2 regions of the Cellulomonas sp. P24 genome follow, and region 1 is predicted to be linked to the other one. Evidence: riboswitches for the same ligand, from Rfam matches in the RefSeq annotation. Region 1 holds a riboswitch; the other holds the start of a gene.

Region 1 (6,953 bases):
GGACCGGTGGGAAGCGTGCCGCGCACCAGGTCGAGCGTGAGGCCCTCGACGTCGGTCGCCGCGAGCACCGGGAGCGCGTCGCCGAGACCGCCGTACGGCGCGCCGACGAGGATCGCCGGTCGGGCCGGACGCGCGAGGTCCGTCGCCAGCGCGGCGTACGCCTCGGTGAGTGCGGCGTAGACGCGGTCGGCGGGCACGTCGATCGCGTCCGAGACCAGCGCGGGCTCGTCGAGCTGCACCCACGTGGCACCGGCCGCAGCGAACGCCTCGAGGAGCTGGGCGTACACGGGCAGCAGGTCCGCGAGGCGGTCGAGCGGGACGAAGCCCTCCGGGGATCCCTCGGCGGCCTTCGCGAGGGCGAGGAAGGTCACCGGGCCGACGAGCACCGGTCGGGTCAGCACGCCCTCGGCCAGCGCCTCCGCGAACTCCCGCACCGGGCGGTCGTCGGCGAAGCGGAACACGGTGCCCGGGCCGATCTCCGGCACGAGGTAGTGGTAGTTCGTGTCGAACCACTTGGTCATCTCGGCGGGGAGGTCGTCGCCCGCGCCGCGCGCCACCGTCGAGTACCCGGCGAGGTCGAGGCGGCCGTCGGCGTCGGCCAGGCCGGCGAAGCGCGCCGGGATCGCGCCGACGACCGTCGCGGCGTCGAGCATGTGGTCGTAGAACGAGAAGGCCGACGGGATCGCCGGGACGTCGGTCCGCAGCCCGAGCTCGGCCAGGCGCGTGCGCGTCCGGCGACGCAGCTCGGTCGCGGTCGCCTCGACGTCGGCGGCCGTCGCCCTGCCGGCCCAGAAGGCCTCGATGGACTTCTTGAGCTCGCGCCGGGGCCCGACGCGCGGGTACCCGAGGACGGTGCCGGAACCCAGGTCGGGAACGGCGGTGGTGGTGTCGGTCATGTCAGCCCCTTGAAGGAATGGACGTGGACGGTGGTGCCTGGACCCGCGGCGCATCGGCCACGTCGGGAGCCGTCGGGGCCCCTCCGCCGAGGTGTGCACCCTCGAGCAGGTCAAGTGCGGCTTGGTGCGTGTTGAACGTGTAGATGTGGACGCCCGGGGCGCCACCGTCCAGCACGCGGGTGACGAGCTCCACGCTGGCACGGATGCCGACGCGGTGCCGGGCGACGGGGTCGTCCTCGGCGGCGAGCGTGGCGAGGAGGTCACGGGGGACCTCGACGCCGGTCAGCTCCTGAACCCGCAGCAGGCGGGCCGGGTCGGTGGTGGGGATGATCCCCGGGATGATCGGGATCGTCACGCCGGCCTCGCGAGCGGCCGCGACCATGTCCAGGTAGCACTCGGCGTCGAAGAACACCTGCGTGATCGCGAAGTCCGCCCCCGAGGCCTGCTTGTCGAGCAGGGCCTGGATGTCCTGGTCGCGCGTGCTCCCGGCGCCGGCGTTGCCCCGCGGGAAGGCCGCGACGGCAACGGACAGTGGGCGGACGGCGCCTCGCACCTTCTGGGACGGCGACCCGGCGGCGCGGCGCGACTCGATCTTGCGGAGCAGGGACACCAGGTCGCTCGCGGTGTGCAGGCCGTCCGGGTGCGGGTGCCAGTCGGGCTGACCGACGGGCGGGTCGCCGCGCAGGGCGAGGAAGGACCGCACCCCCTCGTCGAGGAACTCCTCGACGACCTGGGTGATCTCCGCGCGCGAGACCCCGACGCAGGTCAGGTGGGCGATCGGGTTGAGCGACGTCTCGCGGAGCAGGCGGCGGACGAGCGCGCGCGTGGTGTACCGGGTGGCGCCGGACGCGCCGTAGGTGACGGAGACGAAGTCGGGGCGTGCGGTCGCGAGGGCCTCGATGGTGGCCCAGAGCTTCGGCGCCGCGTCCGGGTTGCGGGGCGGGAACAGCTCGAAGGAGACGGTGGGCCGGTCGACGGCGGTCACGGAGCTGCCACGGGCCGTGCCGGACGGCGGCCGGTGACCTGAGGGTCGCGGTCGTCGCGGGTAGCGCTGGACATGGTGCACTCCATCGGTCCTGGCGGAAGCACCCACGCCCGCGGGGAAGGGGGTTGCTGCGACGTCACCGAGCCAGGTCTCTCGGTCGCTCTGGATGGTGCCGGAATCATAGGCAGCCGTATCAGCATGTGACAACGCGTGCCCATATGGTGGACGTGCCGTCTCGACCTGCGGTCACGCCGCAGACTCCCCGGCGACCGTTCGACCCGGACCGTCGCCGGACATGCGTCGGGCGCAGGTCGGGCCCGGGTCAAGTGGAGCGAACTGCCACGACACGCCCGCGTGTCGGTGGCAGTTCGCTCCACTTGACAGGTGTCGGGACGGGGTCGGACGGGGTTGGGCCGGGAGGGCTACGGCGTGGCAGCGGGGCAGCCGACGAGGTGGTCGTCGACCAACCCGCACGCCTGCATCGCCGCGTACGCGGTCGTGGGGCCGACGAACTGGAACCCGGCGACCTTGAGGGCCCGGGCGAGGGCCGCCGACTCGGTCGTCTTCGCGGGGACGTTCGCCCACGTGACCGGGCGCGCGCGGGGGCCCGCCGGGGCGAAGGACCAGAACAGCTCGTCGAGCGTGCGCCCGGAGTCCCAGAGTGCGACCAGCGCGCGGGCGTTGGCGATCGTCGCCGCGACCTTGGCGCGATTCCGCACGATCCGGGCGTCCGACAGCAGCCGGGCGACGTCGTCGTCCCCGAACGTCGCGACGACGCGCGGGTCGAAGCCCGCGAAGGCCTCGCGGAAGGCCGGACGCTTGCGCAGGATCGTGATCCACGCGAGCCCCGACTGGAACGCCTCCAGGCTCATCCGCTCGAACAGCTCGTGCTCGCCGTGCACAGCGCGACCCCACTCGTGGTCGTGGTACGCCGCGTAGAGCGGGTCGCCGTCGCCGAAGCACCGACCGGTCGGGAGCGTGCCGGCGGCGCCGGGTGCATCCGGTGCGCTGGGCGCGCCCGGCATGTCCGAGGTGCCGGCTGTCACGAGACGCGCCGGGCCGTGATGCGGCCGGCCGCCACCGCCTCGTCGGACAGCGTGAGATCGCCGTCGTCCGCCGGTGCGGCGAGATCGAGCAGAGCGGCGTGGACAGCCATGAGGACCTCGGCGCTCGGGGGACCGGCCGGTGCGCCGGGAGTGACACGCACCGCTCCCGTGCGGCTGTCCAGCAGATCCATGACCCGGATATTACGACGCATGACGGACGAATCGGCCGTCCGACGCACGTCGATCACGCGATCAGCCGGCCCGACCGATCACGTCGTGCCGCGCCGCCGCAACGGTGTGCGGAGCCTGCGCGGACGGGTCCACTGCCTGGGGATGCCGAAGAACGGGGTCGGCGGCGGCACCGGGACACGGTCGAGCCCCTCGCGCACGGCCTCGAGGACCTCCTCGTTGGGGGGCTCCAGGGGTCCCTCGAGCGCACGCGCCGCCATGGCCACGTCGTCGGGCTCGGGGATGGAGGTCATACGCCACTGTAGGTCTCGGCGACCGGGACGCGAGCGGTGGACGAGGGAAATTCATCCACTCGGCTGAGGCGTCGTGCGGCAGGCGTCAGGACAGGGCGGTCAACGCTGTCCGGATCCGCTTCTCCGACACCGGGACGGGTGTCCCGAGCTGCTGGGCGAAGAAGCTGACGCGCAGCTCCTCGAGCATCCACCGGATCTCCGCCAGCCCGGCCGTCCGTGCGGCATCCGGTGCGGCCGCTGCCGCGGCAGCCCTCGCGTCGTCGTAGGCGTCCTGGAGCTCGTGCACGCGCCAGGCGAGCTCCGCGTCCCGGTTCGGGTTCTCGGTCGCCTTCGCCAGTCGCAGCCGCGCGGCGCGGAGGTAGCGGGCAAGGTGGGGGAGCCGTGCGGCGCCGACCTCGCTCACGAACCCCGCGTGGACGAGCGCCGCCGACTGGTCACGGATGTCGGTGAGGGTGTTGAGGAGGGCCAGGCTCGTCGCGGCGCGGACCTCACCGTCCAGCTCACGTGCGACGCCGAGCACCGTGACGACGTCGCCGACCACGCGGTGCACCGCGTCCTCGAGCCCCGCGCGGACGGCCGTGCGTGCGGCGGTCCACGTCGCCAGGTCGCGCGGGTCGATGGGCGACCCTCCCGGTCCGGGCGCCGAGCCGGCGCCGAGCAGGACGTCGATCGCGGCGAGCTGGACGTCGGCCACGAGGTCGTCGGTGGTGCGGTACGGGCTCGCGGCGAGCGTGAGCGCCTGCGTCCCGGACCAGCGGGTCGTGACGCGTGGCGTCGACAGCCCGACGTCGAGCAGGAGGAGCCGGCGCACGCCGCGGTGGTGCTCGGCGGACGCCCGCACCTCGTCACCGAGGACCCGGAGAGCGACGGTGGCGGAGCCGTCGCGCGCCGGCTCCTCGACGAGCGCGGGGTACCCGTGGATCCGGTGTCCCGACGCGCCGGTCGTGGTGACCAGCGTCGGCAGCTCCGCGAGGTCCGGCGGCCACGTCCGCAGTCCCGTCCTCTCGATGATCCCCGTTCCCGCGCCCGCCTCCGCCTCTGCCTCCGCGACCGCGCCCGTCGAGTGGAGCGAACTGTCACCGACACGCGGGCGTGTCGTGACAGTTCGCTCCACTCGACCGGTTGGGGAGGGGGTGGTGGGCGACGGCGGCGCGGCCTCGGTGGAGGAGCGGACCGCCGACCGCACGGCCGAGCGGACCGCGACCCGCACCGCGTCCTCGTTGCGCGCAGCGAGCTGCCGCTGCAGCGCGAGGAGGCTCTTGCCCTCCTCGACGACGACCGACGTCCCGGCGCGCTCCTGCTCGACGCGGAACGTCATGCGCAGGTGCGCCGGCAGCCGCTCGTCGTCCCACGCGTCGGCGGGGATCTCGACCCCGCGCAGAGCGCGCACGGCCGCCGCGACGTCGTCGTGCAGGGACGTCGCCATGTCCCCGGCACGGACGGTGTCCACCCACGACGGCAGGTTCGCGGACATCCACGCGACGATCTCGCGGGCGACGTCGGGCGCCGGCACGAGCTGCACGCGGACGGACTTCGGGAGCGACCGGATCAGCGCCGTGACGAGCTCGGCCTGCAGACCGGGCACCATCCGGTCGAAGCCCTCGGGCCGGACCCGGTTCAGGACGACCAGCGGGACGTGGACCGTCACACCGTCGGCGTCGGTCCCAGGCTGGAACTGGTAGCTGAGCGGCAGCTCGAGATCACCCTGCGGCCACAGCGACGGGAACTGCGACTCGTCGACCTCCTCGACCTCCTCCGGCAGGAGCAGGTCGAGGGTGAACGACAGCAGCGACGGGTCGCTGCGGCGTGCGGTCTTCCACCACGTGTCGAAGTGCCGGGCCGAGACGACGTCGGCCGGGATCCGCTCGTCGTAGAAGTCGAACAGCACCTCGTCGTCGACCACGAGGCCGCGTCGTCGGGCCTTGGCCTCGAGCCGCTCCGCCTCGGCGAGCAGCTCGAGGTTGTCGTGGAAGAACGCGTGGTGCGTCGTCCACTCGCCCTCGACCAGCGCGTGCCGGATGAACAGCTCCCGCGCGTGGGCCGGGCCGACCTTCGCGTACAGGACCCGCCGCTGCGTGACGATCGGCACGCCGTACAGCAGCACCTTCTCGTAGGCCATCGCGGCCCCCTGCTTGGTGGACCACGCCGGCTCCGAGTACGTGCGCTTGACCAGGTGCGACGCGAGCTCCTCGGCCCACTCCGGCTGGATCCGCGCGACGTCGCGCCCCCACAGCCGTGACGTCTCCACGAGCTCCCCCGCCATCACCCACGCCGGGGGCTTCCGGGCGAGACCGGACCCGGGGAAGATCGCGAACCTGGCACCCCGCGCGCCCAGGTACTCGTTGCGCGTCTGCCGCCTGGCCGCCCCCTTGGCGTCCGGCGCCGAACCGCCCCGCGCACCGACGCGCACCTCGGTGACCTCCTGCATGCCGATCTGCGAGAGGAGACCGGCGAGCAGGGACTGGTGGATGCGGTCGGAGTCCCACGACAGGCGGCGGTCCGGCTCGGCATCGGTGCCCCGCGGCCGCTTGCCACCGGGCGCCGCGGGCGACGTGCCGGTGCCGGCGGGCGTGCCGCGCGTCGTCGCGGAGGCGGCCGCCTGCTCGGCGGTGAACGCGGCGGCCCCCGGCGCCGAGCGACGGACCGTGCCCGACGCCGGCCCGCTCGACACGGTCGCGCGGGCCCCCGGGGGCGCACCGTGATCCCGAGCGGCTTGGCCATCTCGCGCAGCTGCGTGACGACGTCCTGCCACTCGCGCAACCGCAGGTAGTTGAGGAACTCCGCCCGGCACATCCGACGGAACGCGCTGCCGGAGAGCTCGCGCTGCTGCTCCTTCACGTACTCCCAGAGATTCAGGTAGCTCAGGAAGTCCGACGTCGGGTCGTTGAAGCGGGCATGGGCCTGGTCCGCCTGCGCGCGCTGCTCGGCCGGGCGTTCGCGCGGGTCCTGGATCGACAGCGCAGCCGCGATGATCATGACCTCGCGGGCGACGTCCCTCCGCCCGCCCTCGACGATCATCCGGCCCAACCGTGGATCCATCGGGAGCTGGGCGAGGGCACGGCCGACGTCGGTGAGCCTGCTGCGGCTGCCGTGGCGGGCGTCGTCGCGTTCGTCCGGGCCGCCGGTCTCTCCGCGGTGGCCCTCGGGTCTCGTCGAGCTGTCGGCGGGTGCTGCTCCGGTCGCCGTCGCGGGCTCGGTCGCCGTCGTGGGTCCGGTTGTCGTCGTGGCCGCTGCTGCGGAGGCGTCGGCCGTCGCGGGTTCGGAGGCCGCGGGCACGACCGTCGTGCTGGGCTCGTCGGCCGGAGAGGTCCCGAGCGCGCCGAGCTCGGTGAGCAGCTGCACCCCGTCGCGGATCGCGCGGGTGTCGGGTGGGTCGACGAACGGGAACCGGGCGACGTCACCCGGCGACGACGCCACCCCCCACCGCGACCATCTGCAGGATCACCGACGCGAGCGACGTCCGCAGGATCTCCGGCTCGGTGTACTCCGGTCGTGAGGCGAAGTCCGACTCGGAGTACAGGCGGATCGCGATGCCGTCGGCCAC
Region 2 (6,953 bases), 180 kb from region 1:
TGGGCCCGGCCGGATGGCGCGGGACGACCCAACGATCTGCACGCTAGGGAGCCCATTAAACCCGGAGATGTCTGTAAGGTGAACGGAGTGCGACGGGTCGACGACCCCCGTCGGGCCAGTGGCTGGACGTTTCCTGGTGTTGCTGTGAAAACCCTGGCAATCAGGGGTTCTGGACCGCCGCCCGGGCTCAGTCCAGGGCCGGTCCGCACGCGGCCGCGGCCGTCGCCGCGAGCGCCGCCAGGCCGCCCACCTGGATCAACGGCCGGGAGTCGGCCTCGACCTGCCAGCACCCGTCGACGACCACGTACCGCGCACGCGGACCGTCGGCCAGGTACGCGGCAACAGCGCCCAGCAGGCGCTCCACGAACTCCCCCTCGGTGCCGACCCCCACGCTCGCGCGGATCGCCCCCGCCGGCACGCCCAGCCGCGCGAGCAACGGGTGCGCGCAGAAGCGCCCGTCCCGGACCCCGATCCCGTGCTCCGCGGACAGGTAGGCCGCGACGAGCCCGGGGTCGTGCCCGGCGACGGAGAACGTCACGACGCCGACCGGGTCCGCGGAGTCGGCCCAGAGACGCACGACCTCGACCCCGTCGATCGCCTGCAGCCCGTCGACCAGCCGGTCCCGCAGCGCACGCTCGTGAGCCGCGAGCGCACCGTCGGGAAGAGCGGCGAGGGTGTCGCAGGCCGCCGCGAGCGCGATCGCGCCGATCACGTTCGGCGACCCGGCCTCGTGGCGCGCGGGCGCCGTCGTCCACACCACCCGGTCGGGACGGACGTCGCGCACCGCTCCACCCCCGGCGAGGTACGGCTCGCCCGCGTCGAGCCAGTCGCGCCGGCCGACCAGCGCACCGGCACCGAACGGTGCATACGTCTTGTGCCCGGAGAACGCGACGTAGTCGGCCCCGCTGCGTGCGAGCGAGAATCCCCGGTGCGGGACGAGCTGGGCACCGTCGACGGCCACCCGGGTGCCGGCCGCGTGCGCGAGCGCGACGACCTCCGCGACCGGCAGGGACTCGCCCGTGACGTTCGACGCTCCGGACACCGCCACCAGGGCGTACGGGTGCGCGGCGAGCGCGGCACGCAGGGCGTCGAGCGTGGCCGCGACGGTACCCGCGACCTCGAGGACCGTGGCGCCCCTCCGCTGCCAGGGCAGCAGGTTCGCGTGGTGCTCGAGATCGAGCACCAGCACGTCGCCCGGGACGCAGCCGGCCAGCAGGTTGAGGGAGTCGGTCGTGTTGCGGGTGACGATCGTGACGTCGTCCTCGCGGGCGCCGACGAACCGCCCGATCGTCGTCCGCGCGGACTCGTAGAGAGCCGTCGACACCTGGGACAGGTACCCGGCGCCGCGGTGGACGCTCGCGTAGAGCGGCAGGACCTCGTTCACCCGGTCGGCGACGGCCTCGAGCGCCGGCGCGCTCGCCGCGTAGTCCAGGTTGGCGTAGACGCGCGACGTCCCGTCGACGAGCGGGACCCGGGTCGCACCGCCGACCACGGGCAGCAGCGCGAGGGTCTCGGCAGGCCGATCGGGCAGCGCAGACGTACCGGGCGCGGCAGCCGTACCGGGCACTGAAGGCGCGTCGGGCACCGCAGACGGGTGAGGTACGACGGGCGAGGGGGAGACGACAGACGAAGAGGGCACGACAGCTCCAGGAGGTCCGGAGGGACCACCACCGGCACGCCGACGGGTCGACGCATGCCGACGAAGGGGAGGTCCCGCGCTTGCCGTGACCACCTCGGTCACGGCCAGGTCGTCACCCGGGGCACCCCACCGCGGAGGAGGGTTGCCGGCCAGCAAGCCGGGGCTGTGCATCATCATGCGCTGGCACTCATGACCTCGGTCCAGCGTGCGCGACGGGCGGGCCCGTGTCAACGGGTGGACGACCGGTCTCGCATCTTGGATGGTGGACGGTGGGTCGCTCGTGCTTGTCGGACCACGCACAGGGGCCGTAGCATCCGAGGCACCATCCAGAGCGGCCGAGAGATCTGGCTCGACGACGCCGCAGCAACCCCCTGGGACCCCACGTCCCGGGTGAGGGTGCTACCGCCAGGACCGATGGAGGCGCACATGAGCACGTCCGACTCACCGACCGCGGCGACACCCTCCGGCTACGCCGGCGACCTCTCCCCCAGCAGGCCTGGGACCTCCTGGCGGCAGACCCCGACGCCGTCCTCGTGGACGTCCGCACCGAGGCGGAGTGGCGCTACGTCGGGGTGCCCGACGTCAGCACGCTCGGCCGCAGCACCGTGTTCGTCGAGTGGGTCACGTACCCGACCGGCGCGCGCAACGCGACGTTCGTGGAGGAGGCCGTCGCGGCCGGGCTGACCCCTGGGCGCCCCGTCGTCTTCCTGTGCCGGTCCGGCGCACGGTCGATCGCCGCCGCGACCGCCGCGACCGCCGCAGGGCTCGGACCTGCGTACAACGTCCTCGACGGGTTCGAGGGCAACCTCGACCTCGAGGGCCATCGCGGCGACCACGGCTGGCGTGCCACCGGTCTGCCCTGGACCCAGTCATGAGCACCGGATCGGTCCCGACCGCCCCGCAAACGCCGGGCCCCGGGAACTGGAACGACGGCACGCTCCCGCCGACCGGCCTGCGCGCCGACACGCTCGCCGTCCACGGCGGGCAGGTGCGGACCGGTTTCCAGGAGACCGCCGAGCCGCTGTTCCTCACCCAGGGCTACGTCTACTCCCGCGCGGCCGACGCCGAGGCCGCGTTCGCCGGTGACGCCGACCGCTTCATCTACTCGCGGTACGGCAACCCGACCGTCTCGACCTTCGAGGAACGGCTACGGCTGCTGGACGGCGCCGAGGCCTGCTACGCGACCGCGACCGGGATGTCCGCCGTGTTCACGTCGTTGGCCGCGCTGGTCCGCTCCGGGAGCCGGATCGTGGCCGCGCGGGCCCTGTTCGGCTCGACCCTCGTGATCTTCGACGAGATCTTCGCGTCCTGGGGGTCCGCACCGACTACGTCGACGGCCACGAGCTCTCCCAGTGGGAGGCGGCGCTCGCGACGCCCGCCGACGTCGTGTTCTTCGAGACGCCGTCGAACCCCATGCAGGACCTCGTCGACGTCGCACGCGTGAGCGAGCTCGCCCACGCCGCCGGGGCCGTGGTCGTCGTCGACAACGTGTTCGCGACACCCGTGCTCCAGCGACCACTCACGCAGGGCGCCGACGTCACGGTCTACTCGGCGACCAAGCACATCGACGGGCAGGGGCGCGTGCTCGGTGGCGCGATCCTCGGGTCGCGCGAGTACATCGACGGCCCGGTCCAGACGCTGATCCGCAACACCGGGCCGAGCCTCAGCCCGTTCAACGCCTGGGTGCTGCTCAAGGGGCTCGAGACGCTCTCGCTGCGGGTCCGTGCCCAGACGGCGGCGGCGCTGCAGGTCGCGACGTGGCTCGAGGGGCAGCCCGGCATCGCCACGGTGCGGTACCCGTTCCTGGCGTCGCACCCGCAGCATGCGCTCGCGACCAGCCAGATGAGCGGCGGTGGCACGATCGTGACGTTCGACCTCGCCGTTCCCGGGGCCGACCCCGACGTGGCGAAGCGGTCCACGTTCGCGTTCCTCGACGCGCTCCGCGTCGTCGCGATCTCGAACAACCTCGGCGACGCCAAGTCGCTCGTCACCCACCCCGCCACCACGACGCACCGCAAGCTAGGACCGGCCGGGCGCGCGGCGGTGGGGATCTCGGAGTCGACCGTCCGGCTCAGCATCGGTCTCGAGGACCCGCTGGACCTCCTGGACGACCTCACGCAGGCACTGGGCGCGAGCCGGCGCTGACGGCGCTGACGGTGCGCGGGCACTGATGGCTCGGCACGGGCACTGATGGCTCGGCGCGGGCACCGGTGGCTCGGCACGGGCACCGGTGGCTCGGCACGGGCACCGCGGCGATGGCGACGGGGCGCCGCGGTGCCTGAGGCCCTCGGTCCCTGCGGTCGCGCGGGTCGGGCTGCTACGGTCGCTGCGATCCCCATGAGCACACCTGAGACCGCAGCCACGCCGTTCCCCCGCTGGAACCCCGACGGGGAGCTCGACCTGGCGCTGCGCACCGCTGCGGACGAGCTCGAGCGCACTGGCCTCGACCTGGCCGGTGGCTGCCGACTCTCCGACATGACCCGCCGGCAGCGGGCCGCGCTCGGGGCCCTGCTCGGCTGCGGCATGGTCCGCCCGCAGGTGATGGTGCACTTCGAGACCCTCGATGCGATCTTCCGAGGCAAGTACGGCCTCGACGGCGGCCTCGTCGAAGCCTGCGAGACCGCGCTCGGCCGTCCCCTCGCCTCCGCGTAGAGCTGCTGCTTCCGCGTCGACCGCCGCACGTCCCGTGTCGAGTGGAGCGATGTGCGCGAGACACGCGGGCGTGTCCGCGCACATCGCTCCACTCGACACGGGGGTGGGTGTGGGTGCGGCACCTCTCCTCGGCGTTGACGCGTCGTGGCAGAGTCGTAGCTGTGCCCGATGAGCTGTCGATGAGCCCCGACCTGACCACGGAACCTCGGCTCGCGCCGATCCTCGCCGAGCTCGTACGGCGAGAACCGATCTTCCACCGTCTCGAGCTCGGGACCACCCGCGAGGACTTCGAGGCCCAGACCGCACCCGACTTCTGGGAGATCGGCGCGTCAGGTCGCGCGTACAGCCGCGAGTTCGTCTGGGCGACCTTGGCGCGACGCTACGCGGCGGCCGAACCGGATCCGTGGGAGACGGACCACTTCCACTGCCGCGAGCTCGCGCCCGACACCTATCTGCTCACGTACGTCCTGCGTCAGGGCGAGCGCACGACCCGCCGCGCGACCATCTGGCACCGCGCGACGACCGGCTGGCGCATCCTCTTCCACCAGGGCACCGAGATGCACGCCGCCCCCTGACCCCCGCACCCCGTCAAGTGGAGCGATGTGCGCGCGACACGCGGGCGTGTCCGCGCACATCGCTCCACTTGACCGAGCGCCGACTTGGGTGCGCACCGGCGCGACGCCCGGCCGCGCGGTCGATCGGGTAGGCGGTTCAGGTCAGGGTGCACGGCCCGGTCGACGGGCACGGGCCGTCGACCAGGTGCGCGCGGGCCTCGTACACCTGCAACGGCGCACCCGGCGATGTCGTGGTCGCCGTTCCTGGCACCGGGATCCACCCCCCAGAACCGTTCACCTGGAAGTCTGCGACCCAGGTCGTGGTCAGGCCCACCACGTACGACCCACCGCGCGTGTAGGTGTGCGCCACCGTCTGGTGGGGATACGCGCGTCCCGGATCGGACGTCACCAACGGGTCCGTCCCGTCAGCGAAGTCCCACGAGAACGACGCCGGGCGCGCACTGACCCGCACCGGCGTCCCGAGCACCACCAGGTCGAACACCTGCGCGTCGGGGCTCGTGAACACCACCGTGTCCATGTTCACCATCACCCACCCGTTCGGTGGCACCGACACCGGTGAGGCCGCCAGAGGCAACCGCGCCAGCTCCCGCGACACCTCAGCAGCCAGGTCTGCCGACGCTACGCACCTTCCCGGCGTCGACAACGTCCACGGACCCCACCCCGTCGGGCTGCTCGCATCACGCTCCGACACGAACACCGGATCGACCACATGCTGACCCTCCGGGCAGATCAGCGCCAGAGCCTCGAACGCCGTGTCCGGGCAGGACACCCCGGGCCCCAGCACCGGCACGTTCATCGACGCATCGTCCATGCACACCGCCCACGGCGACTGCTGGTACCGCACGTTCGCATCCGGCGCCACCGCGATGCTGTGGGTCGACTCGGTCTGGCCGGAGACCTCAACCTCGTTCCCGCTCCAACGACTCTTCCAGTCGACGTCCTGATTGTCGGTGCGCACGCTCGTTGGCAGCGACGACGCGCTCGCCAGGAGACTGACGACGAAGATGCGAGTAACCCACTTCACTCCGACTCACGCCCACCCTCAACGCCCAGAATCCGCCACGCGCCGTTGATGAAGGACGTGTGGAAGCGCGCCGTGGACACCGAACCCTCGGTGCTCGTCACTTGGGCTCCCGCAGCGTCGAGCCTCCCGGTCGGGCCCTGCGTGACGCGGAGGTCGACCGGGTATCCACCCTCGAGCTCGGCGAGCGCATGAACGGCCAGCACTTCCGCGGTCGTCGTGCCCCCAACGAACGAGCCTCCGTCGCGGAAGGTCGAGGCGACGAACTCGTGCGTCGCATTGCAGAACTGGCATGTCCGGTAGCTCATCGCGTCCCACGCGGTCAGGTCGCCGGTCTGCAGCACGTACCCGTAGAGCTCGATGAAGTACGTCGCCGCGGCGGCCGCACCCGTCGGCGTCATCTGGTCGATCTGTGCCGGGCGAACCGGCGCTACCGGTCCAGTCGGGCTCGGCGTCGGGCTCGGTGCGACAGACGCCGAGGCGACACTGCTCGAGCTGACCTCAGGGTCCGGCGTACTGGAACCCGTGCATCCGGCCAGGCTTGCCGCCAGCACGACGACTCCGATGCCGCCCCAGCTGGACGCCCTGCTCCGGCGCCTGAGGTCATCACCCCCGGCGATCACGGACGCCAGCGCGGCCGGCCCACCACTCGCACCACAACCCGCGCCCGCACCAGCCCCGCCATGCTCACGTCGTCGCACGTCACCCCCCGGTGCCCGAAATGTCCGGCGCGACCGTACCAAGCCACGACCGAACCTTCACAGGCCCTTGGGCCTCCCTGTGGACAACCGATGCCCAACGCCACTGCACCGAGACCCACGACGCCCGTCAAGTGGAGCGATGTGCGCGCGGCACGCGGGCGTGTCCGCGCACATCGCTCCACTTGACGAGAGACGGGTCAGGCGGTGAGGGACTTCTGGAAGCAGAGGGAGACGGTGTCACCGACGTACGGACCGTACGGCGCGATCGGACGGTAGCCGTGACTCACGTAGAGCGCGATCGCCTCCGGCTGGCGCGACCCGGTCTGCAGGATCACTGCGTTCAAGCCGACCGCACGGGCCGCGTC

Evidence for each region. A riboswitch is a leader RNA that binds a small molecule or an ion and turns the genes downstream of it on or off. The one in region 1 is predicted to bind S-adenosylmethionine.
Region 2: it holds a riboswitch for S-adenosylmethionine, as region 1 does, so the genes downstream of both, LJB74_RS11580 (rhodanese-like domain-containing protein) here and LJB74_RS10765 (methylenetetrahydrofolate reductase) in region 1, are expected to answer to the same signal.

The regions. Positions count from the first base shown of each region.
Region 1 is NZ_JAJDFX010000002.1:2,305,886-2,312,838, forward strand. Features, by position in the region: gene metE (5-methyltetrahydropteroyltriglutamate--homocysteine S-methyltransferase) at 1-896, opposite strand, end outside; gene LJB74_RS10765 (methylenetetrahydrofolate reductase) at 898-1,881, opposite strand; SAM riboswitch class I at 1,961-2,054, opposite strand; gene LJB74_RS10770 (DNA-3-methyladenine glycosylase I) at 2,304-2,906, opposite strand; gene LJB74_RS10775 (hypothetical protein) at 2,924-3,118, opposite strand; gene LJB74_RS10780 (hypothetical protein) at 3,197-3,409, opposite strand; partial or broken gene LJB74_RS20860 (DUF3418 domain-containing protein) at 3,495-6,493, opposite strand; gene LJB74_RS20865 (helicase-related protein) at 6,807-6,953, opposite strand, start outside.
Region 2 is NZ_JAJDFX010000002.1:2,484,233-2,491,185, reverse strand. Features, by position in the region: gene LJB74_RS11585 (aminotransferase class V-fold PLP-dependent enzyme) at 188-1,567, opposite strand; SAM riboswitch class IV at 1,711-1,834, opposite strand; SAM riboswitch class I at 1,959-2,060, shown strand; gene LJB74_RS11580 (rhodanese-like domain-containing protein) at 2,173-2,514, shown strand; partial or broken gene LJB74_RS11575 (O-succinylhomoserine sulfhydrylase) at 2,511-3,784, shown strand; gene LJB74_RS11570 (hypothetical protein) at 3,977-4,291, shown strand; gene LJB74_RS11565 (hypothetical protein) at 4,471-4,866, shown strand; gene LJB74_RS11560 (PKD domain-containing protein) at 5,003-5,824, opposite strand; gene LJB74_RS11555 (DUF6318 family protein) at 5,887-6,441, opposite strand; gene LJB74_RS11550 (GNAT family N-acetyltransferase) at 6,786-6,953, opposite strand, start outside.